3 regions of the Mycobacterium mantenii genome follow, and region 3 is predicted to be linked to each of the others. Evidence: predicted binding sites of a transcription regulator. Region 3 holds the regulator's gene; each other region holds the start of a gene.
What was found. The regulator LexA, encoded in region 3, represses DNA repair genes until DNA is damaged. The targets are predictions, from matches to a motif close to CGAACANNTGTTCG.
Positions count from the first base shown of each region.

Region 1: a site for LexA is predicted at 4,013-4,026, ahead of G6N50_RS27665 (HNH endonuclease signature motif containing protein). Genes of this name have one in related genera too.
Region 2: a site for LexA is predicted at 6,549-6,562, ahead of cofD (2-phospho-L-lactate transferase). Genes of this name have one in related genera too.

Region 1 covers NZ_AP022590.1:5,968,470-5,978,974, forward strand. Annotated here, with positions in the region: gene G6N50_RS27650 (phosphotransferase family protein) at 1-1,030, opposite strand, end outside; gene G6N50_RS27655 (TetR/AcrR family transcriptional regulator) at 1,077-1,679, shown strand; gene G6N50_RS27660 (SDR family NAD(P)-dependent oxidoreductase) at 1,676-2,611, shown strand; gene G6N50_RS27665 (HNH endonuclease signature motif containing protein) at 2,608-3,987, opposite strand; gene G6N50_RS27670 (DUF4129 domain-containing protein) at 4,184-5,122, shown strand; gene G6N50_RS27675 (hypothetical protein) at 5,119-5,601, shown strand; gene G6N50_RS27680 (AAA family ATPase) at 5,621-6,598, shown strand; gene G6N50_RS27685 (DUF58 domain-containing protein) at 6,606-7,865, shown strand; gene G6N50_RS27690 (hypothetical protein) at 7,930-8,322, shown strand; gene nuoN (NADH-quinone oxidoreductase subunit NuoN) at 8,344-9,933, opposite strand; gene G6N50_RS27700 (NADH-quinone oxidoreductase subunit M) at 9,933-10,505, opposite strand, start outside.
Region 2 covers NZ_AP022590.1:3,183,300-3,193,804, reverse strand. Annotated here, with positions in the region: gene manB (mannose-1-phosphate guanylyltransferase) at 1-701, shown strand, start outside; partial or broken gene G6N50_RS14235 (IS481 family transposase) at 804-1,785, shown strand; gene G6N50_RS14230 (NUDIX hydrolase) at 1,796-2,332, opposite strand; gene G6N50_RS14225 (Eco57I restriction-modification methylase domain-containing protein) at 2,329-3,912, opposite strand; gene G6N50_RS14220 (coenzyme F420-0:L-glutamate ligase) at 3,923-5,275, opposite strand; gene cofD (2-phospho-L-lactate transferase) at 5,272-6,273, opposite strand; gene G6N50_RS14210 (WhiB family transcriptional regulator) at 6,664-7,002, shown strand; gene G6N50_RS14205 (metallopeptidase family protein) at 7,044-7,466, opposite strand; gene G6N50_RS14200 (DUF3499 domain-containing protein) at 7,655-8,104, shown strand; gene G6N50_RS14195 (phosphomannomutase/phosphoglucomutase) at 8,207-9,613, shown strand; gene G6N50_RS14190 (TobH protein) at 9,610-10,505, shown strand, end outside.
Region 3 covers NZ_AP022590.1:347,391-357,895, reverse strand. Annotated here, with positions in the region: gene sthA (Si-specific NAD(P)(+) transhydrogenase) at 1-158, shown strand, start outside; gene G6N50_RS01775 (trypsin-like serine peptidase) at 320-1,156, opposite strand; gene G6N50_RS01770 (proteasome assembly chaperone family protein) at 1,374-2,345, shown strand; gene G6N50_RS01765 (alpha/beta fold hydrolase) at 2,409-3,440, shown strand; gene G6N50_RS01760 (PhzF family phenazine biosynthesis protein) at 3,486-4,172, shown strand; gene G6N50_RS01755 (peroxynitrite isomerase) at 4,197-4,682, opposite strand; gene nrdR (transcriptional regulator NrdR) at 4,724-5,188, opposite strand; gene G6N50_RS01745 (LysM peptidoglycan-binding domain-containing protein) at 5,334-5,828, opposite strand; gene lexA (transcriptional repressor LexA) at 6,141-6,839, shown strand; gene G6N50_RS01735 (LGFP repeat-containing protein) at 6,855-9,044, opposite strand; gene G6N50_RS01730 (acyl-CoA dehydrogenase family protein) at 9,714-10,505, opposite strand, start outside.

The DNA.
Region 1 (10,505 bases), 560 kb from region 3:
TGCGCATGAACACACACGCCCACATCACGCCCGAGTAGACGTAAAACCAGTGTAAGTCGCCGATTTCGATCCCGGTCAGTCGCGCGTAGGTGGCGCGCACGTCCTCCTCGCGCATCACCCCGGGCAATCCCGGCAGCGTCGCCAGGCCCGCGAGTTCTTGAAAGACCATGTGCGCGAATATCATCCATGCTACGTCGAGCTCGCGCGGCCCCAGCGTCACCATTTCCCAGTCCAGCACCGCGACGGGGCGGAAGTCGTTGTACAACACGTTGCCGACCCGGGCGTCGCCCCACAGCAGCACCGGCTCGGCGGCGGCCGCCTCGACCGGCCAGTTGGCTTTCAGCCAGTCGAAGGTCCGCTCCAGCAATGGGGATCGCCCGATGTCGGGTACCGCGAAGTCATACCAGGATCGCACCCAGTTGAAGTGCTTGCGCAGCGCCGTGTCACCGGATTGCCCCTCGGTGAGGAAGCCAAATGTGCTCTGCGCATCCGGAATCGAGTGCAGCGTGGCCAGCACGCCGACGGTGGCGTCCTGCAGTTCGCGCTGCCGCTCGGCGGGCGCGTCGGCGAACCAGTTGCCGCCGAACGTATATGGCATGACGTCGGGTGGCACCTCGCCCTCGACGTAGTCCATTACGAAGAACGGTGTGCCCAGGACGTCGCCGGTGTTCTCCAGCCAGCGCACCCGGGGCACGGGCACGTCGGTCAACTCGCCCACTTTCCGGATGACGTCGAATTGGTGGTCGAGCCGGTAGGTCGGGAAGACCTGCACGTCCTCGGCGGTGGGCGCCACCCGCGCCACCAGCCTCTGCTCGATGGGCCGCCCGTCCTGTTGCCAGCGGGTGGTCAGGATGATGGTCTCCGACGACATGCCGGTCGAGTCCACGCCGCTTTCCACGGTCACCTCGGGTTTTGCGGCGTCTGGCAGTACGGTGGAAAGCCAGCGTGACATCACCGTCGGCAGCGTCGTGACGTCGCGGCTGGATCGCTGGAGCCGTTGGACGTTGTCGACCGCCGGTTCTGTTGCCATAAGGTGCCTCCTTCATTGAGGCAATTACGATACTGTAGGTAGCGTTATGAAAGCAGACCCGTCCGGCCTTGACAAGGCCTCCGGCGCCGGCCGGCCGCGCGATCCGCGTATCGATTCGGCGATCCTATCGGCGACCGCGGAACTGCTTGTCCAAACGGGCTATTCCAACATCAGCCTTGCCGCCGTCGCGGAGCGCGCCGGAACCACCAAATCAGCGCTGTACCGGCGATGGTCGAGCAAAGCCGAACTGGTGCACGAGGCGGCCTTCCCGACGACCCCGACCGCGCTGGAGTCGCCGGCCGGGGACATCGCCGCCGACATGCGGATGATGATCGAGGCCACCCGTGATGTGTTCACCACCCCGGTGGTGCGCGCCGCGCTGCCCGGGCTGGTTGCCGACATGACGGCCGACCCAGCGCTCAACGCGCGGGTGATGTCGCGATTCGCGGACCTGTTCACCGCGGTGCGGCTGCGACTGCGTGAGGCGGTCGACCGGGGCGAGGCCCATCCCGATGTGGATCCGGATCGCTTGATCGAATTGATTGGGGGAGCGACGATGCTGCGAATGCTGCTGCGCCCGGAAGACGACCTCGACGATGCGTGGGTGGAGCAAACCACGGCCATCGTCGTGCACGGGGTGCGGCGATGACCGGCCGGCTGGCGGGCCGCGCTGCGATCGTCACCGGCGCAAGCCGCGGCCTGGGCCGGGCGATCGCGCTAGCCCTGGCGGCCGAGGGCGCCGCGGTGGCGGTCGCCGGACGCACCGAAGAGGTATGGGATGACCGGTTGCCGGGAACCATCGGCGAGACGGTCGCGGACATTGAGGCGGCGGGCGGGCGTGCGGTGGCGGTCCGGGCCGATCTGACCGACCGCGATCAGGTCGCCCGGCTGGTGGAGTCGTCGCGAGAGGCATTGGGCCCCATAGGGATTCTGGTCAACAACGCGGCCTTCACCGCACCCGGCCGGCCACCGGCGCCCGGCGCACAGCCGCGTGACGAAGCCACCAAGCCACCGGGTGCCGACGGCAAAGCGGCGAGTGCCGCTGCCAAGCCACCGGGTGCCGACGGCAAGCCGGCGAGTGCCGCCGCCAAGCCAGGCTGGCCGGGCTTCGTCAGCACGCCCCTGCACGCATATCGCCGGCATTTCGAGATCGCGGTCTTCGCGGCTTACGAGCTGATGCAGCTGGTGTGCCGCGACATGATCGAGGCGGGCGGCGGCTCGATCATCAACATCACCTCGGTCGCGTCGCGACTGCCCGGTGATGGCCCGTACGCCGACCGCAGCGGCGGGGTGTTGCCCGGGTACGGCGGATCCAAGGCCGCGCTCGAGCACCTGACCCAGTGCGCGGCATTCGATCTCACCGACCACAACATCGCGGTCAACGCGCTGTCGCCGTCGAAACCCATTCTCACGCCGGGGCTTTCCTACTATGCCCGCAACTTCGATGACACCGCGTCGGAGGACGAATTCGCCCGCGCAGCGGTGGAATTGGCTCTCGTCGATCCCGCCAACGTCACCGGACGCACCATCGGTCACCTTCAGGTGCTCGACGGCAGCTTTCGGCCCTTCGCAGTGGGCTAGGCCGACGCTCCTTCAGGCGGGTCGGGATCGCCGCGCAAGAGCTCGTCGGGGTGGTGTGCGTGATTGACGTCGGGAGGCCCGTCGCCATCGGTCCACCCGAGTCGCCCGTTGCCGTCCACCACGGTGCGCCATTCGCCCCTGCCCACCGCGCCGTGGTCGGATCCGCAGGCGAAGAACAGGTTGTCCGCGTCGGTCCGGCCACCGTCTGCCCATTCGTGTGCATGGTGGACTTCGCAGTGGTATCCGGGTTCGAGGCAATTGGGGTGGGTGCAGCCGCGGTCCCGGGCGTAGCAGATGATCCGTTGATCCGCGGTGGCGATGCGTTTCTGGCGGCCCAGATACAACGGCCGGCCGGTGTGCTCGTCGAACACGGCCAGATAATGAATCGCCTTGGCGGCCATCCGGATCAGATCCGGCATCGGCAGGCGCGAACCGCCGCCGGTGGACGCCGGTGTGGGCATCGGGGTCGACGGGTCGACCGAGGCGCGTGCGGCCCGGTCGAGTTCGGCCAGCGTGGTAGTGGCGATCACGGTGACGGGATGACCGCGGTGTACCCCGAGACCGCCTGAGGCGACGGCGATTTCGAGGCCGAGCTTGAGGGCGTCGTGGCAGCGCTGAGCCGGCGTGCGGTCATCGCGCGCCCCGGGATTGCTGTCGGGGCAATCCGGTTGATGGCGGCCGGGCCGCACCGCCGCTTCGAGCGCTTCGAAGTAGGCCCGGGCCTCGGGATCCAGCAGGCCGGTCAGCCGCGACATCCCGTCGGGCCCTTGCGGGCTCAGGTGGAGGCCGCGGCGGCGCGCTCGATCGACGTCGGTGAAGAGGCCATCGGGATTGAGATAGTCGGCAATCCGCTGGCCCAGTTTGGTGACCACGGCGGCGTCGAGTCTGGTCGCATGCCGCACCAGCGTGCGCTCGGCGTCCGCCGCGTCGGAGGGGGAGACGCAGGAGGGCAGCAGATCCACGGCCGCACAGACGGCGCGGATATGGTCCTCACCGACCGTGCCCACGGACACAGCCGCCGCCAGCGCCGGGAGCTCGGGTTCCAGTGGTGCGCCCGTCAGCGAGCGGCGCGGCCGCAGACGGGCCGCGAGCCGGAAGCGGCGCGAGACTTCCCTGGGCGTGATGCGAAGCCGCGCCCACAACATGGCGCGCACCGCGGGTGCGCACCCCGGTTCGTCCGGCGGGTCGGCGATTTCGCCGAAGACCCGGTACATCAGCCCACGGTTGATCCGGTCCTGGGCTTCCAGACGTTCGGCGACGTCGACCCGGAAGGCGTTGCCGACCGCATCCGACGAGGTCTGACGCAGGACCCGGTGGGCCGCATCGATGGCGTCGAGCGCGGAGCACATTTGCTCTCGCGCCTGTTCGGCGTTCATCGGAGGACTCACACGTCCACCGTATCGAACATACGTTCGATTCCAAGTGCAACGGCGCAGTATGTGGATGAACCACCGACTGTGCACAAGCCGGAACGCCGATCCTGGCCCTAGGGCGGTCTGACGTGCAAGTATGAGAAAAGTCAGTGCCGCAGCGGCGGCAGGCAACCAATCGAGTGGTGTGCCAATGCCTGGTATGGACAAGCCGACAGGGCGAGCGGTTGCCCTGATCGTCCTGCTGCTCGTGGTCGCGGCCGCCCTGCGCGGCTACCTCCCCGCTCGCCACGACGCCATGCGCAGCGAGTCGGGCAGCCGCGCGGCGCTGGCCTTCGTGGTCGCGGCTCTGGCCGTGACGCTTGCGCTGATCGCGGTGGCCGTGATCGCGCGGTTGCGAGACCCCCGCGCCCCCGCGCCGAGTGCCGCAGGATTGTCCGACATGCTCGGCACCGGCAAGGGTCGACCGAACTGGCGCGTGTTGCTGATCGGGCTCGGCGTGATCGTCGCCTGGCTGCTGATCATGCTGCTGCTGGCCCGGTTCTTGCCCCACGGCGTCGCGCCCGCCCCGCCCGATAGCGGCAGCGTGGCGCCGTCGACGCATCCGCCCGCTCCGGCGTCGCAGCAGCATCCGCACCGTCCTCGCGTCGGCTCGCAGAACATGCTGGGGATCCTGCTTGCCTGCACGGTCGCCATGGTGGTGATGTTGGTCGTCGGGACGGTCGCCACGGCGCGGCGGCGCTGGCGTCCGCCGGCTCGCGCCGTCACCGACGAGCCGGCGGAATCCCCGGCGCCGGCGCCGCGCTCGGAATCACTGGCGCGGGCGGCCGAACGTGGACTGGCGGAGATGACCGACCTCAGCCGCGAGCCGCGAGAGGCGATCATCGCCTGCTATGCCGCGATGGAACGTGAACTCGCGCGTGTTCCCGGCGCCGTTCCCCAGGAATTCGACACCCCGACCGAGGTTCTCGCCCGCGCGGTCGAGCACCACGCCCTGCACGCCGACAACGCCGTCCAATTGGTGAACCTGTTCGCCGAGGCGCGGTTTAGCCCCCACGTGATGAACGAGGGTCACCGCGACATGGCGGTGCGCGTCCTTCGGGTGGTCCTCGACGAACTGGGTTCGCGGAGTTCCGTATGAAAAAGACGGCGAGCCTGGGCATTTGCCTCATCATCGGCATAGAGCTGCTGGCGCTGAGCCAGCATGATCGACGGTGGGTGTTGGCGGCCTCCGGTGTTGGGCTGGCTCTCGTATTGCTCAGCCTTCGCCATGCCCTGGCGCGCGGGCTCGATGCCGATGGGGAGCCGACCGCCGATGAGCTCGGGGATTCGTTGCGCCGCTGGCTTTCCACCACCGAGACGACCATCCGGTGGTCGGAGTCCACCCGGGCCGACTGGGACCGGCACCTGCGCCCGATGCTCGCGCGCCGGTACGAGATGACAACTGGCCAAAGGCAATCCAAGGACCCCGCGGCTTTCCACGCAACCGGGCGCATGCTCTTCGGCGTGGAACTGTGGGAATGGGTCAATCCCAACAACGTGATACGCAGCAGCGGCCACCAACCCGGGCCGGGCCGGGCGGCGCTGCAGGAGATTCTGCAAAAGCTCGAGCAGATATGACAGGAGGCGCGATCCGAACATGACGCTGCCGGCCGCGACCACGACCGCCCACTGCGAGGCGATCCTCGACGAAATAGAACGCGTGGTGGTGGGAAAACGCTCCGCGCTTCGGCTTATCCTCACCACGGTCCTCGCGCGCGGTCACATCCTCATCGAGGACCTGCCGGGTCTGGGCAAGACACTGATTGCGAGATCCTTCGCCGCCGCGCTGGGGCTGCAATTCACCCGGGTGCAGTTCACGCCCGACCTGTTGCCCGCGGACCTGCTCGGCTCGACGATCTACGACATGCAGTCCGGCCGCTTCGCGTTCCGGCCAGGCCCCATCTTCACCAACTTGTTGCTGGCCGACGAGATCAATCGCACGCCGCCGAAAACCCAAGCGGCGCTGCTGGAGGCGATGGCCGAGGGCCAAGTCAGCATCGACGGGGAAACACACCAGCTGCCAAAGCCTTTCATCGTGCTGGCCACCGACAACCCGATCGAGTACGAGGGCACCTATCCGCTGCCCGAGGCGCAACTCGACCGGTTCGCGATCAGGCTGGAATTGCGGTATCTCAACGAACGAGACGAGACCTCGATGTTGCGCCGCCGCCTCGAACGCGGTTCGGCCGAACCGACGGTCAACCAGGTGGTGGATGCGCACGACCTACTCGCCATGCGTGAATCCGTCGAGCAGGTGACCGTGCACGAAGACGTCTTGCACTACGTCGTTTCCCTGGCCAACGCCACGCGGCACCATCCGCAGGTCGCGGTGGGCGCCAGCCCGCGTGCCGAACTGGACTTGGTGCAGCTGGCCCGCGCCCGCGCACTGCTGCTCGGCCGCGACTACGTCATCCCCGAGGACGTGAAGGCGCTCGCAATCGCGGCGGTCTCACACCGCATCACCCTGCGCCCGGAAATGTGGGTGCGGAAGATCCAGGGCGCCGATGTCATCGGAGAGTTGTTGCACCGCTTACCGGTGCCCCGAACCGGCGCCAGTGCCGGAGAGACGGGATGATCCCGACGTGACGTTCAGTGGTGCGGTCGAGTTCCGCTGGCGTGCATCGGAATTGACACGAGCCATCGCCACCTGCGCAGGTTTTGCGCTGGCCGCCGCCGTGATAGGCGCCCAGTGGCAGCTGATCGCGTTCGCGGCGCCCCTGCTCGGCGTGCTGTGCTCGATCAGCTGGCAGCGGCCGGTCCCGACGATCCACGTGCACGGCGAGCCCGCCGCCCAGCGTTGCTTCGAAAACGAGCAGGCGCACATCAGGGTGTGGGTGACGCAGGAAGACGGGACGTCGGCCGTAGAGGTCACGGTTCCCGACATTGCGGGCATGGAACTCGGGATCGCCGAATCCGATGCGGGGCAGGCGAAAACGGTCACGGCCACCGCGCAGCGCTGGGGCCGGTATTCCATCGAGGCCCGCATCGACGTCGTCGCCCGCGGTGGGCTGCTCAGCGGAACGGCCACCGCCGGGGCCGCCGAGGTCTTTGTGTTTCCGTTGACGCCGCCGCAGCAGACGCCCATCCCGCAGACCGAGTTGCTCGACCGGTTGGGCACGCACCTGACCCGCCACATCGGTCCGGGCGTGGAATACGCCGACATTCGCCCCTATGTGCCTGGCGACCAACTGCGCGCGGTGAATTGGCCGGTGAGTGCGCGCCGCGGCCAACTGCACGTGACGCAGCGATTGACCGATCGCGCCGCCGATGTGGTGGTGCTGATCGACGGGTACCGGCAGCCCGCGGGTCCGGCGACCGAGGCCACCGAACGCGTCGTCCGCGGCGCCGCGCAAGTGGTGCAAACCGCGTTGCGCCACGGTGACCGGGCCGGCATCGTCGCTCTCGGGGGCAACCACCCGCGCTGGCTGGGCGCCGACATCGGGCAGCGCCAGTTCTATCGGGTGCTCGACACGGTCCTTGATGCCGGTGACCGATTCGAAAGCACAACGGGCACGCTGGCGCCGCGCGCGGCTGTTCCCGCCGGGGCGATCGTCATCGCGTTCTCCACCCTGCTTGACACCGAATTCGCCTTGGCCCTCATCAATTTGCGCAAACGCGGCCATGTCGTGCTGGCCGTCGACATTCTCGACAGCTCGCCGTTCGAAGACGAACAGGATCCCCTGGTGGACCGGATGTGGGCGCTGCAGCGCTCGGCGATGTATCGAGACATGGCCACCACCGGTGTGGACATCGTGTCGTGGCCGGGCGACAGCGGTTTGGAGCAGTCGATGGGTGTGCTGCCGGATCGGCGCCGCCGGGTGCGGGGGAGGTTGCGTGGCTGACGGCGATGCGGGAGCGCTGGCGCGGGTCTGGGCACCCGCGTTCGCGACGGGTTTCGGCCTGCTCATGGTGGGGCTGGCCGCCGATGGCGGGGACGGCTCCGCGGTCGCCGCGTGGGTGCCGGCGCTGATCGCGGTCGCCGTCGGCACTGTGTTCCGTCGCGCCGCAACGCTTGCCGTGCTGCTTGCTTCGGTCATCGTCGTGCTGTCAAACCCGCCGCTGTTGTTCGTCGCGCTGTCCGGTTTGTGCGCGGCCGCCTACCTGGTATGCCGCCATGCGGTCGGCGCGTCCGCCCCGGTGGTGCTGGACAGCTGGCCGACCGCGGTTGGCGCCGTTGGGTTTACGTTTGCCGGACTGGTTGCGACGTCGTTTCCCCTGCAGCTGCCGTGGTTGCCGTTGGTCGCCCCGCTCGGGGCGTTGCTGATCTACCTGCTGGCCATCCGGCCGTTCATGAGCTGACCGCTGATCCGGGGGCCGCAGTCAGTGCAGCAGCTGGGCGGCCTGGTCGGCCAGATCGAGCAGCGGCTGCGGGAAGATGCCCAACACGACGGTGACCGCGGCGCAGACCGCGATCGCGGCCTTGCTCAAAATTCCCGGGGCCACGACGTGCGGGGTGTCCTCGGTCGCTTCGGTGAAGAACATCGACACGATCACCCGCACGTAGAAGTAGGCGGCGATCCCGCTGGCGACCACACCGACGATCACCAGGGGCGCGGCGCCGCCCTGGGCGGCGGCCTTGAACACCGCGAGCTTGCTGATGAATCCACTGGTCAGGGGGATGCCGGCGAAGGCCAACAAGAACATCGAAAACATCACGCCCACAATGGGTGAGCGCTGTCCGAGCCCCGCCCAGCGCGAGAGCGTAGCGTCCTCGACCCCGTCGGCGTCGCGGATCAGGCCGACGATGGCGAACGCGCCGACGGTGCTGAAGCTGTAGGCCAACAGATAGAACAGCGTGGCGGACAGGCCCGTGTGGTTGTCCGCGATGACCCCGGTGAGGATGAACCCGACATGGGCGACCGACGAGTACGCCAGCATGCGTTTGACGTCGGTCTGGTTCACCGCGGTGATGGTGCCAACCGCCATAGTCAGGATGGAGATGGTCCACAGCACCGGGCGCCATTGATCGTGCAGCGGCGGCAGCGCCACGTAGATAACCCGAAGCAGCGCACCGAAAGCCGCGACCTTGGTGGCCGCCGCCATGAACCCGGTGATCGGGGTGGGTGCGCCCTGGTACACGTCGGGAATCCACGAGTGGAACGGGACGGCTCCGACCTTGAACAGCAGGCCGACCGACAGCAGCGCGACGCCCACCAGCGCCATCGAGGTGTCGCCGCGCGCGGCGAGCGCGTCGCGGATGCCGGTCAGCAGCAGCGTGCCGGTCGCGCCGTAGAGCAGCGCGACGCCGTAGAGGAAGAATGCCGACGAAAACGCGCCCAGCAGAAAGTACTTCATCGCCGCTTCCTGGGACAGCAGCCGGCGATGACGGGCCAGGCCGCACATCAGGTACAGCGGCAGGGACAGCACTTCCAGCGCGACGAACATGGTCAGCAGGTCGTTGGAGGCGGGAAAGACCATCATGCCGCCGACCGACAGCAGCGCCAGCGGGAACAGCTCCGTCTGGGCGGCGCCGGCCCGCTCCGCCTCCCGCTCGGCATCGCTATCGGGCACCGCCGATGCCTGCGGGGTAAAGGAATCCAGGCCGCCCGCGCCGGCCGCACCGACCCCCACCGAGACCTTGCTGTCCGCCTTGGCTTGTGTGCGTTCGGCGATGAAGATGACCGCCATCACCGCGACCAGCAACACGGTGCCCTGCAGGTACAGCGTCGGCCGGTCGATCGCCATCGCACCCAAAACCGCGGCGCGCCCGGAGCTTTGAATCGAGCGGCTCACGGCGATGACCGCGACGAACGCCGCGATCAAACCGCCAAGGGCGAGCGTGACCTGTGCGGTGTAGCGAATTCGCCGGGGCAGGAACGCCTCTGCGAGGACACCCACCACGGCGACGCCGAACACGATGAGTGTCGGGCACAGCAGGAAATACTGGATGCTTGGGGTGGGGAGGGTCATCATGGCCGTCCTTCGGCTATCCGGGGGGTGCCCACGGGCACGCTCGGCGCGGGGTCGTGCTGGCCGATGGTGGTCATGGTGTTCTCGACGGCGGGATTGATGATGTCGAGCACGGGCTTCGGGTAGATGCCGAGCACGAGCAGCAGCACGATCAACGGTGCGACGACTATTAATTCGCGCGCCCGCAGATCGCCGATCTTCTCGTTGCCGCTGGCCACCGGCCCGGTCATCACCCGCTGGTAGAGCCACAACATGTAGACGGCCGAGAGCACCAGCGCGGTGACCCCGAATCCGGCGGCCAGCCAGTACCGGTTGAAAGTTCCCAGCAGGACCAGGAATTCGCTGATGAACGGCGCCAGGCCGGGCAGCGACAGCGTGGCCATGGCTGAGACGAGGAACGTGCCGGCCAGGACGGGCGCCACCTTCTGCACGCCACCGTAGTCGGCGATCGCCCGGCTACCGTGCCGCGATATCAGGAATCCGGCGATCAGGAAGACCGCGGCCGTGGACAGCCCGTGGTTGAGCATGTAGAGCGTCGACCCGCTCTGCCCCTGGCTGGTCATCACGAATAT
Region 2 (10,505 bases), 2.8 Mb from region 3:
AGGACCAGCGAGCCGACGTCACCCTGCATTTGGTCCGGGTCGGAGATCCGCGCGCGTTCGGCTGTGTGACCACCGACGACAACGGCCGGGTCACCGCCTTCGTGGAGAAGACACAGGACCCGCCGACCGACCAGATCAACGCCGGCACCTACGTCTTCTCGCGGCGGATGATCGACCGGATCCCGCGCGGCCGCGAGGTGTCGGTGGAACGTGAGGTGTTCCCCGCGCTGCTCGTCGATCCCGACGTCAAGGTCTGCGGCTACGTCGACGCCACCTACTGGCGCGACATGGGCACCCCCGAGGACTTCGTGCGGGGCTCGGCGGATCTGGTGCGCGGCATCGCGCCGTCGCCGGCGCTGCACGGCCACCGCGGCGAGCAGTTGGTGCACGACGGCGCGGCGGTGTCGCCGGGCGCGGTACTGGTCGGCGGCACGGTCGTGGGTCGCGGCGCCGAGATCGGCCCCGGCGTCCGGCTGGACGGCGCGGTGATCTTCGACGGCGTCAAGGTCGAGGCCGGCAGCGTGATCGAGCGCTCGATCATCGGGTTCGGTGCGCGCATCGGACCGCGGGCGCTGATCCGCGACGGCGTGATCGGCGACGGCGCCGATATCGGCGCGCGCTGCGAACTGCTGCGCGGCGCCCGGGTGTGGCCCGGTGTGTCGATTCCCGACGGCGGGATCCGCTACTCGTCCGACGTCTAGCTGTACTCGGCTGGGACATTGTTGACGGTTTTGATGTGAGAAGGGAGGACCTCCGGGCTTAGTGGAGATGTCTGATGTCTCTACTCACACACGGAGGTCCTCGTGTCCCACGCTAATGCTCGATTGACCGTTCATGGCCGCGCTCTGTTGGTCGAGCGGATCATTGGTGCTGGCCGTCCGGTGGCTCATGTCGCTGCCGAACTGGGTGTTTCGCGGCAATGTGCCCATCGGTGGGTGCGCCGTTTCCGCGAGGAGGGGATGGCCGGTCTGATCGACCGTTCATCTCGACCGCATCGGTGTCCGCGCCGCACTGCGGTGGCCATTGAAGACGCGGTGGTCGCACTACGGCGGCGTGAGCGGCGCGGCCAGGACTGGATCGGCGCCGAGCTCGGCGTCCCGGCCCGCACTGTCAGCACAATTCTTCGGCGCCACCAGGTGCCCTATTTGCGTGATTGCGATCCGCTCACCGGCGCGCTGATCCGGGCCTCGAAGACCACGGCGGTCCGTTACGAACGCACCCGCCCCGGTGAGTTAATCCATATGGACGTCAAAAAGATTGGCCGTGTCCCCGACGGCGGCGGCTGGAAAGCTCACGGCAAGGCCGCCGGTGATACCTATGCCCACAAGGTGGCCGGGACCGGATTCGATTACATCCACTCCGCGGTCGATGACTACTCCAGGCTGGCCTATTCAGAGATCCTGACCGATGAAAAAGGGGCGACATGCGCAGCGTTTCTGGCCCGGTCGGCGGCCTACTTCGCCTCCCACGGCTTGACCACCATCGAGCGTGTCATCACCGATAACCACTTCAGTTATCGGCGCTCCGCCGATGTGGCTGCCGTCATCACCGCACTTGGCGCCACCCACAAGTTCATCCGCCCGCACTGCCCCTGGCAGAACGGAAAGGAGCATCGAGCGCTACAACCGCACCTTGCAAACCGAGTGGGCCTACCGACAAATCTTCACCACCAACGACGCTCGCAGCGCAGCCCTTGCCCCCTGGCTCGACCACTACAACAATCAACGACGCCACTCAGCCATCGGAGCCCAACCCCCGATCAGCCGACTGACACCAACGTCGTAGCCGAGTACATCTAGCCGCGCGTGGCCCGGGCGACCAAATAGGCCAGCGCGTGGTCGGTTCCGTCGGGTAGGGCGTCGGCGGGCCACCAGCGCAGGTCCTCGGACTCGTCGCTGATCGCGATCTGCGCGCCGGCCGGCGCGTGCGCCAAGAACTGCAGATCCAGATGCCGGGTCGGCACGCCCAGCGAGCAGGTCACCGGATGCACGTGCACCGCCGCCAATTCCGGTGTGATGCGCAGCCCGTCGATCCCCGACTCCTCGGTGGCCTCGCGCAACGCCGCGGCGGCGATGTCGGTGTCGTCCTCGTCGCAGTGGCCGCCCAGCTGCACCCAGCGGCCCACGCGGGGATGCAGCGTCAGCAGCACCCGGCTGCCGGAGTGGTCGAGCACCAGCGCCGACGCGGTGACGTGGCCGGGCACGCACTCGCGCAGGCACGCGTCGGTGCGGGCGTGCACGAACGCCAACACAGCGTGCCGCAACGAATCCTGGGCCGGGTCGGGGGGTTCCCAGCTGGACAGCATCGCGATCGCCGACTCCCGCACGCTCATCGCGACCTCCGCCGTTTCCGCCGATCCCGCAACAACACCCAGGCCGCACGGCAGTCGGCCACCATCCCGGCCTCCAATCCCAGGCCGTCGATCAGCACGCGGCGGTCGACGACGTCGAGCGCCTTCTCGATCTCGTTGGCCTTCAGCAACAGATCCACATCGCAGGCGAGCCCGGCATCGGCGTGTGCCGGCGGGGGAATGGGCAGCCGCTCGGCCTCGCGGGGTTCCAGCTCCAGCACGCCGCCGCCGTAACTGCGGCCCATGATCTCGGTGAATGCGAACGTCACACTGTTGTGGAACACCGCGGCCAGCGCGCCCGCGTCGACCCCGGCGGCGAGGCGGACCCGGTGCACGGTGTCGGTGCTCGTGGCCGCGGCGGCGTTGACGGTCAGCCGCGGCGCCCGGTGGATCTGGCGCAGCAGGAACAAGTCGGGTTCCCACAGCGACGGCGTCCTCCACCAGGGCGTGCGGATCGAGCACTTGTAGCCGCGGTGCACCCCCGCCGCCTCGCCGGCGCGGATGTGGGCGATCAGGGCGGGGTCGGTCGGCTCGCGCGGCGCGTTGAGCAGCCAGCTGCGCTGCCCGGAGGCGAGATCGCTTGCGCGGCAATCGGTGTCGTAGACCAGCCCGGACAGCTGGGCGCTGCGCGAGACGAGCGGGACGCAGTGCGCCCGCAACCCCAGCTGGTCGGCCTGGGCGTCGGTGAGGGTGAAAAAGGCGTTGCGTCCGGTGACGATGCCGACGTCGACCTCGGCCAGGGACCCCAGCCGGGGCAGGGTGCCCGACCCGTTGAGCGCGCGCAGCAGCCGGATCGCGGCGGGGTCCAGAAAATACTTGGTCCACTTCTCGTTCTCGTGCAGGAGTGCGGGCCCAAAAGGACGGCGTTCGACGTCCAGGTCGGCGCGCGCCAGGGCGTCGGCGTCCTGCAGGTGGACGGCGCGGATGCGCGCGGGACCGCTGCCGACGACGCCGCAAAACAGCACGACCTCCTGCAGGAGGCCGTCGAACACCAGGCGCTCGAAGGTCAGCAGGGTGATCTCGCGGAATCGGCTGAGCAAAAAGTCGCGCAACTGTGCGGCGTAGCTGACCTGGAGCAGCTCGGCCGGCAGCACCAGTCCGACCCGTCCGCCGTCGCGCACCAGCACGGTGCTGGCCACGACGAACGGGACCCAGGCATTGATCAGCCGGGTGGGGCGCAGGCCCTCGCGCCGCATCAGGTCCAGCGCCGGATCGCGCTGCCGCGGCGACCAGTTGCCGAACCGGATGTAGGGCGGGTTCCCGGCCACCCCGTCCCAGCCACCGGCCTCGGTGCCGGCGAGCCAGGCGAACAGGCTCTCGGCGTCGACGGGCGCGTAACGGCGCGACTTGGCCGCCTCGTCCGCGTTCAGCTCGACGCCGTGGACCCGGTCGCTGAGCCCGGCCAGCTCGCGCAGGATGGCGCCGTCGCCGCAGGAGGGTTCGAGGATCCTGGGTCCGGCGGCGCGGACCCACGCGGCCAGGAAGCGGGCCACCGGCGCGGGGGTGTAGTAGCCGCCGCGGACCTTGTCGGCCGAGGCCGCCGCCTTGCCCGCGAACTTCATGGGCTCAGTATCACCTGCGGATCAGCAGATCACCGGGGTCTGCCGGATCACGCGGGCCGCCCGGTTCGGCGGCATACCCGATGGCGATGGCGCCCAACGGCTCCCAGTCGGCGGGCAGCTCGAGCTCGGCCCGCACCAGGTCGGCGGCGAATATCGTCGAGCCGATCCAGCAGCTGCCCAGCCCGCGCACCGCCAGCGCGACCAGCAGGGCCTGCACGGCCGCGCCGACCGCCACGGTGAACATGGTGTGCTCGGCGTCGGTGCGGGCGGCGTCGGGATAGGAGTGGGCGCCGTCGGGCACCAGGATCGGGATGACGACCTCGGGCGCCTCGTAGAGGATCTGGCCGCGGGCCACCCGGCGCTCGATGGAGTCGGCGGGCCGGCCGTCGCCGGCGAGGTCGGCGCGCCACTTGTCCTTCATGCGGTCCAGCAGCCGCAGCCGAACGTCGGGAGTTTTCAGCCAGACGAACCGCACCGGCCGGGTGTGGTGCGGCGCCGGTGCGGTCAGGGCTTCGGCGACGGCGGCTTCCAGCAGGTCCGCCGGCACCGGCTCGGCGCTGAACCGGCGCACCGATCGGCGTAGCAGCTGCGCCTCGCGGCGGCCCATCTCGAGGGCTTCGGCCGTGCCGAGCCAGAACAGGTCTTCGGTGCCCGGCCGCAACAACTGCCGGGCCGTCGAGCCGTCGTCGGCGACAGACAGGCCGCGCACCACCGCCACCGGCATCGCGGTCAGTTTCCCCTTCACCAGATCGGCCGCCGCCGCGATCTCGTCGGCGACCGCCACCTCGGTGACCAGCAACTCGTTGCCGTGCTGATCGACGGCCCCCGAATACCCGTGCAGCACAGCCAGACCCGCCGCTCCCACGGCCGCATCGGTCTGGCCGTTGCGCCAGGCGCGGCCCATCGTGTCGGTGATGACCACCGCGACCTCGACACCGAGCCGCTCGCGCAGCCGGTCCCGCAGAGCCACGGCGCTGCTGTCTGGGTCGACCGGCAGCAGCGCAAGTTCGCCGCTCTCGACGTTGGATCCGTCTACGCCCGCGGCGGCCTGAACCAGCCCGATCCGGTTCTCGGTGATCAGGGTGCGGCCCTTGCGGGCCAGCACCCGGACGGCCTCGTCGTCGACCAGCTTGCGCCGCAGTTGGTCGCGCTCCTCGGGATCCCGCGGCGCCGGCACCAGCCGGCCCTCGCATTTGGACACCGCCTTGCTGGTGACCACCACGACGTCACCGTCGCGCAGCCACGGTGCGGCCGCGGCGACGGCCGCGCCCAGATCGTCGCCGGGTCGGAACTCGGGCAGCCCGGCGACGGGCAGGATCTCGATCGCGGCGGCGGTGCCGTGCTCGCCCGGCGACGGGGTCATGGCGTGACCCCGGCCAGGTCCAGCCCGGCGCGGACCATCTCGGCCGTCGCCTCAGCGTCGGTCATCACCAGCGGCACCGCGCGCACCGCCACGCCGTCGACGTCGGCGCGGTCGTCCTCGCTCACCAGCCAGCCGTCCAGGATGCCGGTGTCCCGGCGTGCGCCGTAATGGCGGCCGACCGCCTCGGCGGTGGATTCGACCCCGATGACCGACAGGCACGCATCGGCCATGCCGCGCAATGGCTTTCCGCCGATGATCGGCGAGTAGCCGACGATCGGTGCGCGCGCCGCGCGCAACGCGCCGCGAATGCCGGGTATGGCCAGGATGGCGCCGACGCTCACCACCGGGTTCGACGGGGCCAACAGGATGACGTCGGCGTCCGCGATGGCCGCCGTGGCATCAGTTGTGGCGGCCGCCTTTTCGGCGCCGACGAAGGCGAAGCTGTGCGTGGGCACCTGGGCGCGGTAACGCACCCACCACTCCTGGAAGTGGATGGCCCGCCGGCCGCCGTCGTCGGGATCGGTTATCACCACGTGGGTCTCGCAGCGATCGTCGCTGGCCGGCAGCAGGCGCGCGCCGGGTTGCCAGCGGTCGCACAGCGCGGTGGTGATCTGGGACAGGGGATAGCCGGCGTTGAGCATCTGGGTGCGCACCAGGTGGGTGCCCAGGTCGCGGTCGCCGAGCCCGAACCAGTCCGGCTGCACGCCGTAGCGCGCCAATTCCTCTTTGGCGTGCCAGGTTTCGTCGCGGTGCCCCCACCCTCGCTCCGGATCTACACCTCCACCTAAGGTGTACATGCAGGTGTCCAAATCGGGGCAGACCCGCAGTCCGTGGATCCAGGCGTCATCGCCAACGTTGACGATCGCCGTAAGGTCGTGGCTGCCGGCCTCGGTGTCCGGATGCTGTTGCGTATGAAATTGACCGAGCCCGAACAGCTGTTGAACCCCCAGCAGGAAGCGGGCGCCGCCAACCCCACCGACCAGAACGGTGACCTTCACATTGCACGACAGTACTGCCCGGTGGCGGTGCTGCGGCGGGCCCATCGGGGTGTCTCAAAGTTGCGGTTCCCCACCGTTTGTCGCGAACTTGTGGGAAAGTTGATGGCCCTGTGATCGACACGCCGAAGGCGTAAAACAACAGAAACGCCGAAATTCGATCACGAGATGGTATGGAAATGCGCCGAAGTGCTTGACCCGGCAGATCAACCCGTGTCTAATCACATCAGTGTCATTTCCCGGTTGGCCGGCCGACTCCGGTGTCGCAGACCGAGATTCGATCACTTGTTCGAATTGTCTGTACATCAGAACAGTGGGAAACCAATCACTCTCTCTCTCAATCAAGCTGAGGAGGCGGACGACCGTATGTCTTACGAAACTTTTCGAGGCGCCATGGCGAGCACGCCGCACACCGACCTGATCCCGGCGCTGGACCGCCCCGCTCGGCCGTATTTGACCGTGGTCCCTGACGCGCCAATCGCTTTCGAGCCCGAGCCCATGCCGGAGCCGGCCGCCGACCAGTGGCAGGACCGGGCGCTGTGCGCCCAGACCGACCCCGAGGCCTTCTTCCCGGAAAAGGGTGGCTCCACCCGTGAGGCCAAGAAGATCTGCCTGGGGTGCGAGGTGCGTCATGAGTGCCTCGAGTACGCCCTCGAGCACGACGAGCGCTTCGGTATCTGGGGTGGATTGTCTGAACGCGAGCGCCGCCGCCTCAAGCGCGGCATTATCTGACGCACGCTGAGCACGACGCACGCTGCGCGCACTGCGCGCTGTTATTCGTCGTCGATCGTGGGATCGATGACCGACGGCTCAACGTCAAGATAGATGGCGACCTGGGCCACCAGGATTTCGTGCAGCAAGTCGCCGAGTTCGACGGTGTCTTTCGCCCGTCGTTCAATTGGCTTGCGGAACAACACAATTCGGGCCCGCGTGGAGTTGCCGCGGACGTCCACGCCGGCCGGGATCAACCGCGCCAGCGGGATCGGCCCATCGGCGATCACCTCGGGCGGCCACTGCACGCTGTCGGGATCCTTGGCCGAGATCCGCGGAATCTCATCGACGGCCACGTCCAGTTCGGCCAGCCGGTCCTGCCAGCTCCGCTCGATGGGTTCGTAGGCCTCCAGCACCGCCATGTCGAACCGCTCGGCGCGGCTGCGCCATCCCGGCACGGTCGGGGGCAACAGCGGGCCGCGCATCTCGCGGCCCCTGCGGAAGAGTCGATGGGTAGCGGTTCGGCGCGGAGCCGATCCGTCGGAATCTTGATCTCTTCGCGGGGAGCTGCGCGAATCGCCCACGCGCCGATGGTAACGGTTGCACATCGAGGGTCGGGGAGTTGCGCGTGTCCGGCGCTTCGGCGGCGTTTGCGCACGATAGCCTTTCGCTCGTGAACGTTCCCCGTCGCTGTTGCCGGCCCGGGTGCCCGCACTACGCCGTGGCGACCCTGACGTTCGTCTATTCGGACTCGACGGCAGTCGTCGGTCCGTTGGCGACCGCGCGGGAACCGCACTCATGGGACTTGTGCGTCAACCATGCCGGCCGAATCACCGCGCCCCGCGGGTGGGAGCTGGTGCGCCATGCCGGACCCCTTCTTTCTGAGCCCGCCCACCCTGACGACGACGACCTGGTCGCCCTCGCCGACGCGGTGCGCGAGGGCGGCGATCGCGGCGCGCCGTTCGCCGGCAACGTAACGCCGGTCAAGGGCTTCGCCGATTCGCACATCCATCACGGCGGGGCGCAGGCCACCGCGCCCAGCAGCAGCCTGCTGGCACCGCCCGAGCATCGGTCCGGACGGCGCCGCGGACATCTGCGCGTGCTGCCCGATCCCAGCGACTAGCCCCGACCCGCTGCACGCAGAATCCTCACGCACCGCAGCGGCTCCAGTTCTCCGTGGCCCGATAGGCTGACGGCCAAGAGTTCACGTCGTCAGGAGTCCCGCATGTCTCGGCCCGCCGCGACTGTCCACCGTGTCGTAAAGGCGTACGACGTGCGTGGGCTAGTCGGCGAAGAGCTCGACCAGCCGCTGGTCACCGATCTCGGTGCGGCCTTCGCCAAACTGATGCGCGCCGAGGGTGCCCGGCAGGTCGTGATTGGCCACGACATGCGGGACAGTTCGCCCCCGCTGGCCGCGGCGTTCGCGGACGGGGTGACCGGCCAGGGAGTAAACGTCGTGCGCATCGGCCTGGCGTCCACCGATCAGCTCTACTTCGCCTCCGGGCTGCTGGACTGCCCCGGCGCCATGTTCACCGCGAGCCACAACCCGGCGGCCTACAACGGCATCAAGCTGTGCCGGGCGGGAGCCAAACCGGTCGGCGCCGAGACCGGGCTGCGCCTCGTCGCCGACGACGTGATCGCCGGCGTCGACCGCCACGACGGGGAGCCCGGCACCGTCAGCGATCGCGACGTGCTGGCCGACTACGGGCAGTTCCTGCGGTCATTGGTGGACACCTCCGCGCTGCGCCCGCTGCGTGTGGCCGTGGACGCCGGCAACGGCATGGCCGGTCTGACCACGCCCGCCGTGCTCGGCCCCATCGGTTCGATCACGTTGGAGCCGTTGTACTTCGAGCTCGACGGCTCGTTTCCCAATCACGAGGCCAACCCGCTGGACCCCGCCAACCTGGTGGACCTGCAGGCCTTCGTGCGCGAGACCGGCGCCGACATCGGGCTGGCCTTCGACGGGGACGCCGACCGCTGCTTTGTGGTCGACGAATGCGGCAACCCCGTGTCGCCGTCGACGGTGACCGGCCTGGTGGCCGCCCGCGAGTTGAGCCGCGAGATCGGCGCGACGATCATCCACAACGTGATCACCTCGCGCGCGGTGCCCGAACTGGTCGCCGAGCGCGGCGGCACACCGCTGCGGTCTCGGGTGGGGCACTCCTATATCAAGGCGCTGATGGCCGACACCGGCGCGATTTTCGGCGGTGAGCATTCGGCGCACTACTACTTCCGCGACTTCTGGGGCGCCGACTCCGGGATGCTGGCGGCGCTGTACGTGCTGGCCGCCCTCGGCGAGCAGGACCGTCCGTTGTCGGAGTTGACCGCCGACTACCAGCGCTACGAATCGTCGGGCGAAATCAACTTCACGGTGACCGACGCGGGGCAATGCACGGAAGCGGTGCTGAAGTCGTTCGGCACCCGGATCCACTCCCTGGACCATGTGGACGGGGTAACCGCCGACCTGGGCGACGGCAGCTGGTTCAACCTGCGCAGCTCCAACACCGAGCCGCTGCTGCGGCTGAACGTGGAGGCGCGCACGGCCGAGGACGTGGCCGCGGTCGTCGCCCAGATCAGCGCCGAGATCACCGCGACCTCGGCTGCCGGGGCGGGCTCAAGGGCCGCGCCGTGAGCGCCACCCGCGCGATCGATCTCGAGGACACCGAGGGGCTGCTGGCCGCCGACCGCGATGGCCTGCTGCGGGCCGCGTCGTCGGCCGGCGCCCAGGTGCGTGCGATCGCCACCGCGGTCGAGGAGGGTGCGCTCGATCCGCTGCGCGGCGACGACCGCCCACGCAGCGTTATCTGGGTGCCCGGCCGCGGCACCGCCGAGACCGCCGGGACGATCCTGGCCGCGACCACAGGGGGAACCGCTTCCCAGCCCTTCACTCTCGCCGGCGAAGCACCGCCATGGGTGGGTCCCCTCGATGTGTTGGTCGTCGCGGGCGGCGATCCTGGCGATCCCGCGCTGGTCGCTGCGGCGGCGACCGGGTTACGCCGGGGTGCCCGGGTGGTGGTGGCCGCGCCGTACGAGGGCCCGTTGCGAGATGCCACCGCCGGGCGCGCGGCGGTGCTGGCGCCCCGGCTGTGGGTTCCCGACGAATTCGGCCTGTGCCGCTACCTGGCCGCCGGGCTGGCCGTGCTGCACGCCATCGACCCGCGACCCGATGTCGACCTCGCGTTGCTCGCCGACGAGCTGGACGCCGAGGCGCTGCGCAACAGCGCCGGCCGCGAGCTGTTCACCAATCCGGCCAAGCTGCTGGCCGCGCGGATCGCCGAGCGCCAGGTGGCGCTGGCCGGCGACGCCGCCGCGACGCTTGCGCTGGCCCGGCACGGCAGCTCGGTGCTGCTCCGGGTCGCGAACCAGGTGATCCCGGCCGCCGGGTTGGCGGACGCCCTGGTCGCCTTGCGCGCCGGCGCGTCGGGCGGCCTGACGGATCCTGACGCCGCGCTGTTCCACGACGAACAGATCGACGGACCGCTGCCGCAGCGGTTGCGGATACTGGCCGTCGTCCTGGCCGCCGA
Region 3 (10,505 bases):
AGATGGTGCACATCGGGCAGGCCGTCATGGGCTGCGGCGGCACCGTCGAGTACCTGGTGGACGCCGTGTTCAACTACCCGACGTTCTCCGAGGCCTACAAGGTCGCGGCGCTGGACGTGATGAACAAAGTCCGGGCGCTCAACCAGTTCCGCCACTAGCCCGACCGTGGCGACCCGCTGCGCCCGGCTCCCCCGCGCTGGCGATCGCCACTAGCCCGACGGCGGCGACCCGCTGCGCCCGGCTCCCCCGCGCTGGCGATCGCCACTAGCCCGACGGCGGCGACCCGCTGCGCCCGGCTCCCCCGCGCTGGCGATCGCCACTAACAGGCGTCTTGGAGGTCGCCCGAGACCGGATCGCCGGGCCCACCGACCTCGGCACGGGTCAGCAGCTCCGCGGTGTGCGCGTCGAACGGTGCAGAATACGACATGTTCGCGGCGCACCCGCCCCGCTCGAGACCGCCGATCAGGCCGATGAGTGTGGTGCCGCTGACCCAGGGCGCGCCGCTGGTGCCGTCCACCATCCCTTCGCACGCCAATGCGGGGAAGCCGGTGTCGGTGACCGACGTGTTGGCCTGACACCCGATGGGCGATCCGCCCACCCCCGCGGGATAGCCCAGCACGGTGACGCGGCTGCCCGGCGGAGGCGTCACACCCAGCGTCAGCGCCAGGCCGACCCGGGACTCGACGGGAGCGCCGGAATCGTTGCTGACCCGCGCGATCGCGTAGTCGGCGTGCGGATCCTTGCTGGCCGTCCAGCGTGGATCGAGATAGACCGCGTCGGCCTTCCACACGTCGGCGGGGCCGGGTGCGGCGTCCCCGGCGAAACCGGGAACGAAGGTGATCAGCGAGGCTCCGGCCAGGCAGTGCGCGGCGGTCATGATCAGGTTGCCGCCCGTCGAATGCACCACCGATCCCGTGCAGACGTGCAGCGGCCCGCCGTCGATGAAGATCGCCCCGATGCGCCGGTCCGGCTCGACCGGGCCCGCGACGGCCTTCTGCTCGGGCTGGCTGAGCCGCTGCACCGGGCCACCGACGCGCGGAGCGGATACCGGAGCACCCGACACCTGCTCGATGGGACGGTGACACGACGTCAACAACGTCGCCACCCCCACCACCGAGCACAGCATCAGGATCCGAATGCGCATCGCCTTCATCATGCCTGACCGGCCGCCGGCAAGCCGACTTCCATGCACCTCGGTGCGCCACCGCGGTGGCCGGCGTCCTCGATGCGATGATCCCGGATTACGCCCGGGTGTTATCGCGTTTCAGCTAACAGCGTGGGCACGAAATTTGCTGATAGATATTGGTGCCGCCTGATTCGGGGGACACTTGGTAGGGCACCCTGAAGAGATTGCCGAGAGGAGGCGATCGGAGATGGCTCACCATCAAGACCCAGGTGATCAGTACCAGCCAGGGCAGGCTGGCATGTACGAGCTCGAGCTGCCGGCGCCGCAGTTGTCGACGTCCGACGGCCGCGGTCCCGTGCTGGTGCATGCCCTCGAGGGGTTTTCCGACGCCGGTCATGCCATCAAGCTGGCGGCCACGCATCTCAAGGCGGTGCTGGACACCGAACTGGTCGCGTCCTTCGCGATCGACGAATTGCTGGACTACCGTTCGCGGCGCCCGCTGATGACGTTCAAGACCGATCACTTCACCCACTACGAGGATCCCGAGCTGAGCCTGTACGCGATGCGCGACACGGTCGGCACGCCGTTCCTGTTGCTGTCCGGCATGGAACCGGACCTCAAGTGGGAGCGCTTCATCACCGCGGTGCGGTTGCTGGCCGAACGCCTCGGCGTGCGCCAGACCATCGGTCTGGGCACTGTCCCGATGGCCGTTCCGCACACCCGGCCGACCACCATGACCGCGCACTCGAACAACCCGGAGTTGATCGCCAACTTCCAGCCGTGGATCTCGGAGATCCAGGTACCCGGCAGCGCGTCCAACCTGCTGGAGTACCGGATGGGCCAGCACGGCCACGAGGTCGTCGGGTATACCGTGCACGTCCCGCACTACCTCACGCAGACCGATTACCCCGCCGCCGCGCAGGCGCTGCTCGAGCAAGTCGCCAAGACCGCGTCGCTGGAGCTGCCGCTGACGGCGCTGACGGAGGCGGCCGAGGTGATCCGGGCCAAGATCGACGAGCAGGTCGAAGCGAGCGCGGAGGTCGCTCAAGTGGTGGCCGCGCTTGAGCGCCAGTACGATGCCTTCATCGACGCTCAGGAGAACAGATCGTTACTAGCTCGCGACGAGGATCTGCCTAGCGGCGACGAGCTGGGCGCAGAGTTTGAGCGATTTCTGGCCCAACAGGCGGAGAAGAAGTTCGACGACGACGATCATGCCTGACCGACTTAGCAAGAGTCCCTAGCCACACCGGCCTTAGCCCGGCCCGACACCAAGGTTGGCGATATGACCGAGCGGAAGCGCAAAAACACGCTCCGCCCGGTGCGTGAAGTGACCGCACCCAAACTCGAGTTCCGCACCATCCACGGCTACAAACGGGCCTACCGCATCGCCGGTTCCGGGCCGGCGATCCTGCTGATCCACGGCATCGGCGACAACTCCACCACGTGGAACACCGTGCAGGCCAAGCTCGCCCAGCGTTTCACGGTGATCGCCCCGGATCTACTGGGCCACGGGCAATCCGACAAGCCGCGCGCCGACTACTCGATCGCGGCCTATGCAAACGGGATGCGTGACCTGCTCAGCGTGCTCGACATCGAGCGGGTCACCATCATCGGTCACTCGCTGGGCGGCGGCGTGGCCATGCAATTCGCCTACCAATTTCCGCATTTGGTGGAACGGCTGATCCTGGTCGGCGCCGGCGGCGTGACCAAAGACGTCAACTTCGTCCTGCGCTGGGCCTCGCTGCCGATGGGCAGCGAAGCGATCGCCCTGCTGCGGTTGCCGCTGGTGCTGCCCGCGGTTCAGCTCATGGGACGCGTCCTGGGTGTGGCGTTGGGCAGCAGCGGGCTGGGCCGCGACCTGCCCAACGTGCTGCGGATCCTCGACGATTTGCCCGAACCGACGGCGTCCGCGGCATTCAGCCGGACGCTGCGCGCGGTGGTGGATTGGCGCGGACAGATCGTCACCATGCTCGACCGCTGCTATTTGACCGAGGCCATCCCAGTACAGATCGTCTGGGGCACAAAGGATGTGGTGGTTCCGGTCCGGCACGCGTGGATGGCGCATGCCGCGATGCCCGGCTCCCGGCTCGAAATCTTCGAAGGATCGGGCCACTTCCCCTTTCACGACGACCCGGCGCGTTTCATCGACGTCGTCGAGCGCTTCATCGACTCCACCGATCCCGCCGAATACGACCAGGCCAACCTTCGCGGGTTGCTGCGCACCGGCGGCGGCGAGCGGGCCGTCTCGGGCCCCGCTCCCACTCGCGTCGCCGTGCTCAACGCCATGGGATCCGACGAGCGCAGCGCCACCTGATCACCTCGGTCGGGGCAACCGGCTCCGGCGCCGTACAGTCGGGCCATGGGGATCGACGTGACGGTGTTGCGGGTGTTCACCGATTCGGGCGGCAACTTCGGTAACCCGCTGGGCGTGGTGGACGCCCGCCAGGTCGACCCGGCGCACCGGCAGCGGCTGGCAACCCAATTGGGCTACAGCGAGACGGTTTTCGTCGACCTGCCGGCGGCCGGCTCCTCCACCGCGCACGCCAGCATTTTCACGCCGCGAACCGAACTGCCGTTCGCCGGCCACCCGACCGTCGGCGCGACGTGGTGGCTGCGCGAGGTCGGTTCGCCGATCAACACGCTGCAGGTACCGGCCGGGCTCGTGCAGGTGGGTTACGACGAACACCGCGCCAGCATCAACGCCCGCGCGCAGTGGGCACCCGACTTCGCCCTGCACGAATTCGCTTCGCCCGACGAGGTTCTGGCCGCGGATCCGGCGGACTTTCCCGACGATGCCGCCCACTACCTGTGGGCCTGGGTCGACCGCGCGGCCGGGTCGCTGCGGGTGCGCATGTTCGCCGCCAACCTCGGTGTGGTCGAGGACGAGGCAACCGGTTCGGCGGCGATGCGGATCACCGATTACCTGAGCCAGAGCCTGCGGATCACCCAGGGCAGGGGCTCGGTCATCGACACGACGTGGAGCGCCGAAGGCTGGGTCCGGGTGGCCGGGCGGGTCGTCAATGACGGTGTGAGACACCTGGACTGACGGCGTCGCACGCCCTCGGAGGGCTCAGCGCTGCCGGTGCAGCACCGCGGCGAGGTGGTCCTGCAACGGTTGCCCGACCGCACCCATCTGCACCGTGTAAGAGAGCTCGTCGCCGTCCACGCGGAAGGAACGACCCAGCGCCGTCACCTCTTTGGCACTAGGAGTCAACCCGACGGTCGTGGTCGACATTTGCATTTCGATGAGATCACCGGTGACCGAGTAGGTGCCGACCTCGATTTCGGTGATGCCGCTGGGATGCGCCAGAACCAGTTCGACGTGGCCCGGTTGGGGCACGCGAAGGTAGCCGGTTTCGGCGTGCAGCGGCTTGCCGTCGGCTGCCGCCTTGGTTTTCTGCCCGTACGCCAGAAACGGTTTGCCGACATGGGAGAACACGACTTCTTCGAGATAGTCGAAGGGCGGGATCGTCGGGTACTTACCCGCGCCCTGGCCGGACCAGGTCCCAAGCAGGGGGGCCAGCGCCGCGAGGTCGGGATGCAAGTCAGTGGGCATGGAACCGAGCCTAGCCCGCTGAGGAGCCAGCCCGGTTTTCGTCAGCCCGGGGTCGCCACTCCCCGGTGCTCCCGAAGCGCCTGGATTTCACGCTCGAAATCGTCCGCGGACTCAAAGGACCGATACACCGAGGCGAACCGCAGGTAGGCCACCTCGTCGAGGTCGCGCAGCGGCCCCAGAATGGCCAAGCCGACCTCGTGACTGGGGATCTCCGGCGAACCCGCGGCGCGCACGGTGTCTTCGACCTGCTGGGCCAGCAGATTCAGCGCGTCGTCATCGACCTGACGCCCCTGGCAAGCCCGGCGCACGCCGCTGATGACCTTCTCCCTGCTGAACGGCTCGGTGACGCCACTGCGTTTCACCACCGCCAGGACGGCGGTCTCCACGGTGGTGAACCGTCGTCCGCACTCGGGACAGGATCGGCGGCGGCGGATCGCCTGCCCTTCATCGGTTTCGCGCGAGTCGATCACCCGGGAGTCGGGATGACGGCAGAACGGACAATGCATGACCGCTCCTTCACCGTGACGAGGTACCGCAGGACTCTGAGCGTACCCGCGCGCTGACCTGCACGGCTAATGGAGCCGCCCGACGTACGGCCTCACCACTCGCGTCCGAGGGCGCCCGTCCAGAGTCGCTTTCGCACAACGGCTGTCAGCCGACCGGGGCGATCAGGGCCTGACCCGCCATCAGGGTGGGCGAGTGCAAATCGTTCAGTTCACGGATGCGGTCGGCGACCTGAGTGGTCGGCGCGTCGGGCGCCACCCGGTGCGCGAAGTCCTGAAGCGACTCCCCCGCGTCGACGCGGACGACGGCGAGCCGGTCCGGAACGTGCGCCGCCGACGTCGTGGAGTCACCGTTGAGCGCCTGGCCGACGTTCGCGACCAGACCCAGCCACAGCGTGATCGCCCCGGCGGCCAGTGCCAACCCGATGGTCGAAGCCCAGGTGGCCGAACGCCTGCGGTGGGGAGCTACGGACATTGCCACCCCGGTGCCGTAGTAGCGCGTCGGCGCAACCGCCGGCCGCGACGGCGCGGGCCTGCGAGGCCGGGTCAGGCCGTCTCGTCCATATCGAGCACCCTGGACGGGACCGTTGATCGGGCGCCGAAGACTGCTGGTACGCGGCGCAGGCGTGTGGATGACTGTCATCTTCGTTCCTCCGGTCAACTAACTCTCGCTCGTGTGTTCGACTCTAATCGCTTGTATGTTCGAAGCCCGAACATTTGAGCGAAGCGTGTCGCACGAGCAAACGCTAGATCACACCACCGACAAACTTCGCCGGTCACTGTTGGGCCTGCAGTTCAAATACCCGATATCCCCAAAAGTTACACACGTGTGATTCACCGGCTATAGGGTCTTGATCCACCAGCGGCAGGGACTTTTGGCCCTCATGCGCCCCAGGCGACACGCTACTCGAACACATGTTTGATTCTTGTTCGCGGTACCGCTACATTCAGTGCCATGGGCGACAGCAACGACAATTCACCGGCCGATCCCGACGGCCGGTTGCACTCCGTCGATACCTCGCTGACCGAACGGCAGCGCACCATTCTGAATGTCATCCGCGCCTCGGTCACCAGCCGCGGCTACCCGCCGAGCATCAGGGAGATCGGCGACGCCGTCGGTCTGACGTCGACGTCGTCGGTGGCGCACCAGCTGCGCACCCTGGAGCGCAAGGGGTACCTGCGCCGCGACCCGAACCGCCCGCGCGCGGTCGACGTCCGCGGGGCCGACGACGACGTGGCGGCGCCCGCCACCGAGGTGGCCGGGTCGGATGCCCTGCCGGAGCCCACGTTCGTCCCGGTGCTCGGGCGCATCGCGGCCGGCGGCCCCATCCTTGCCGAAGAGGCCGTCGAAGATGTCTTTCCCCTACCGCGCGAATTGGTCGGCGAAGGAACGCTTTTCCTGCTCAAGGTGGTCGGAGACTCGATGGTCGAGGCCGCGATCTGTGACGGCGACTGGGTGGTGGTGCGTCAGCAGAACGTCGCCGACAACGGCGACATCGTCGCGGCGATGCTTGACGGCGAGGCCACCGTCAAGACATTCAAACGCGCCGGCGGTCAGGTGTGGCTGATGCCGCACAACCCGGCGTTCGACCCCATCCCCGGCAATGACGCGAGCGTGCTGGGCAAGGTTGTCACGGTCATCCGCAAGGTGTGACCCGCCCAGGCCGAATCAGTCGGCCCTGGTGAAGCCGTTGGCCAACGCGACTTCTTCGCTCGACAGCCAGATCTCGGCGAGCGTGTCCTGATACAGGTCGCTGCCCGGCGTGTAATACAGGCCGTAACGAGCGCTGGCCTTGATCGGGTACCCCTCGGGCGCCTGGTACGGGTCATCGAGCGGCAGGTGAATCGTGGGGCGTCCGTCCGGGCCCGCCAAACCGTTCTCCGAGCCGTCCTCGTCGTCCGCGGCGGCGTGCCGACCGCTTCGTGCCAGCGTCCCGGCCGCGACCGCACCGGCTCCCGTCCCGACGTCCGCGGGGGTCTCCTCTAGGGACTCGACGTCCTGCTCCGGCGTTGCGAGCTCGTGGTATTCGTCCTCGGGCTCGGCGGTTTCCAGGGCGCCGGTCACGGCTTCGGTGTCCGGCGGGGTGTGCGGAACGGCGACGTCGGCATACTCGTCCTCGGCATACTCCGTGTCCGCGTAGCCAGCATCGTATTCATCCGCGTCGACGTATGCGGCGTCGTCGGCCGTCTCGGACTCGGCGACCTCGGGAACGCCGTCGGTGTAGTCGGTGTAGTCGGCTCCGGCATCGGCATAGTCGGCCTCCGACAGCATCTCCTCGGAGACGACCGGGATGGAGTCGGTGACGATCGCGTCGGGATCAGCGTCGGTGAACCCGTATTCACTCTCGGCCGGCATCTGACGTTGCCAGCTGACCCGCGCGGCCTCCGGTGCCGGTTCGGGCTGCTGCGGCGCGCTCAGCCGGAGCGGCTCGGCGTCGAGGTCGGAATCGTCCCGCCCCCAGGGCCCTTCGGCGTCATAACCGAAATCCCCGCCGTGCTCGGGCGCGTAGCCCGCGGCGTCCTCGTGCCCGGACCGGCGCCGGCGCCAGACGAACAGCATCCACACCAACAGCACGAGCAGCGCCAGCACCGGAATTGCGGCCATCAGCCACCACCAGTGCCAGGTGAATTTCTTGGGATGCGCCGGCACGGCCGAAGTGCTCGGCTGATTCTGGCCCGACACCTGCAGGCCCGACAGCAACGGCGCCAGGTTGGCCGGTTCCGTAGTGAACGTGTTCTTCGCCCGGTTCCACGAAATCTTGCCGCCGGTGAACTGCTGCGAGATCACATCGCCGCTCACGGACTGGTCGCCGACCGGCGCACCCAGTTTGCCGGCGGGGGCGCGCAGCTTGTCCCATGCGGCCCTCATCGCCCCGCGCACGACGAACGCGCCGTGGTCGGAGGTCCAGAAGATGACCGGCTTGTCGGCGGCGGAGAAAGTGCAGATGCGGCTGGAAGGCCCGATGCCGCCGTCGGTTTCGTTGGTGGTGGGGAATCCCAGGTCGCTGCCGACCGGTCCGCCGAGCGACTCGTATTTGGCCAGGATGTCGCTCTCGACGGCGTTTGCGCCGGTGGCCGGGGTGAAGAACACCTTGCCGCCGGCGAAGTTCTGGGCGATGCCGTCGCCGCCGACGGGATATTGCCCGCCCTGCTTGGCGCCCAAGGGTCCGGTGGGTCCGCCGGCCGCGCGCCAGGCCGTGTTGATCGACGCGGTGGGATCGATCGCCACCTGCAGGCCCTTCAACTGGTCGGCCAGCGCCGGCGGCTCGGTGGTGAACTGCTTCGTCTGCCGGTTCCACGACACCTGGCCGCCGCTGAAGTTCTGCGACGACACCTCGCCGGAGTAGGTCTCGTCGCCGACGGGCACCCCGAGCACCCCGCCCGAGCTGCCGAGCTTGTCCCAGGCGGTGTTGAGGGCGCCGCGCACCACGTGCGGGCCGTGCTCGGGGGTCCAGAAAATCACCGGCTTGTCGCTGGCCGAGAATGTGATTACCCGGCTGTCCGGACCGGCGAGGCCGGGCACCTCGTTGATGGTCGGGAAGCCCAGATCGCTGCCCGCCGGCCCGCCGAGCGACTCGTATTTGTCCAGGACGGGCCCGTAGGCGAATTTGGCCCCGGTGGCCGGGGTGAAGAACATCTTGCCGCCGTCGAAGTCCAGGGCGAAACCGTCGCCGACGGGGTAGACATCGCCCTTGCGGGCACCCAGCGGCGACGTGTCACCGCCGGCCTTGTCCCATGCGGCCATGATCGCCGCCTCGGCGTCGCCGATCGGGCTCGCTACCGCCGTGGGGGCCAGCAATACGGTGGCCAGTGCGGTAGTCGTCAAGCTGACCAGCGCGCTTCCGATCAGCCTGCGCATGTGACCTCTCTGCACCTTCACCAAGCCTCCCAGCCGGCGGATATGGCTTTATCTGCGGCTATGCCCTTACCTGCATAGCCGGCGAGCGGGCCGGGTGTGCGCGGGAAAGAAACCCGCACGCGATCAGCCTTATCGCCGGGCTCGCATAACTTTGCTCCAGCCAACAAGAAATGCGAAGTCAAATCACAAATTCTACAAAAACGGATACCACACCGATGTCGAAATGATGCCGGGCCACGGCCCAATTGCGACGAACAGCGCCACGGTTCACGCGAGGTTGCCGATGCCGCAGACAAAAGGGAGGGCCAACGCGGGATCGGGGCGCGCCGCCGGACTGCCGACTCGCACAGCAGAATTGCGCCGGTCGCGGTGGCGCGGGGCGCGCACGCCGCCACCGGCGACGCGCTCATGAGCCTGACTATGCGCGATGGCGCGGTCGGCACACCAGAAACACATGTGCCGACGGTACGTGAGCCGTCGACGCATTCACGCCATACCCCGGCGCGACGGACCAATCATCCGCACCGGTCGGTTTATCGCTCACCGGCAATAGCGCCGCGCCCAGTCGACCGCCGAATGTTCGTCGCGCCCTGCGATTGCCGAACATTCCCGCGCCGTTATCGCCCGCGGGGGTTCGCGGTCGCGGACCGCGGTCCAGCAAACGAAACGCTATACGCCGAGGCTGCGGCCGATGATTTCCTTCATGATCTCGGTCGTGCCGCCGTAGATGGTTTGCACCCGCGCATCCAGATAGGCACGGGCAACGGGATATTCACGCATGTAGCCGTAGCCACCGTGCAGTTGCAGGCAGCGGTCGATCAGGTGCACCTGCTTTTCGGTGCAGTACCACTTGGCCATCGCGGCCTGTTCGGCCGTGAGTTTGTGATCCAGGTGCAGGCGAACGAATTCGTCGACCATCATCCGTACCACGGTCGCTTCCGTCGCCAGTTCGGCGAGCACGAAGCGGCTGTTCTGGAAGCTGCCGATCGGCTTGCCAAATGCCTTGCGTTCCTTGGTGTATTGCAGGGTCTGCTCGAGCACCTGCTCCATCGCCGCGGCCGCCATGATGGCGATCGAGATCCGTTCCTGTGGCAGGTTCTGCATCAGGTAGATGAAGCCCATACCCTCTTGGCCCAGCAGGTTTTCGGCCGGCACCTTGACGTCGGTGAACGACAGCTCGGCCGTGTCCTGCGCGTCGAGCCCGATCTTGTCCAAGTGGCGCCCGCGCTCGAAGCCCTCCATGCCCCGCTCGACGGCGAGCAGCGAGAAGCCCTGCGCACCCTTCTCCGGGTCGGTCTGTGCGACCACAATCACCAGGTCGGAGTTGATTCCGTTGGTGATGAACGTCTTTGATCCGTTGAGCACATAATGGTCGCCCTGCTTGACCGCGCGGGTCTTGATGCCCTGCAGGTCGCTGCCGGTTCCCGGCTCGGTCATCGCGATCGCCGTAATCAGCTCTCC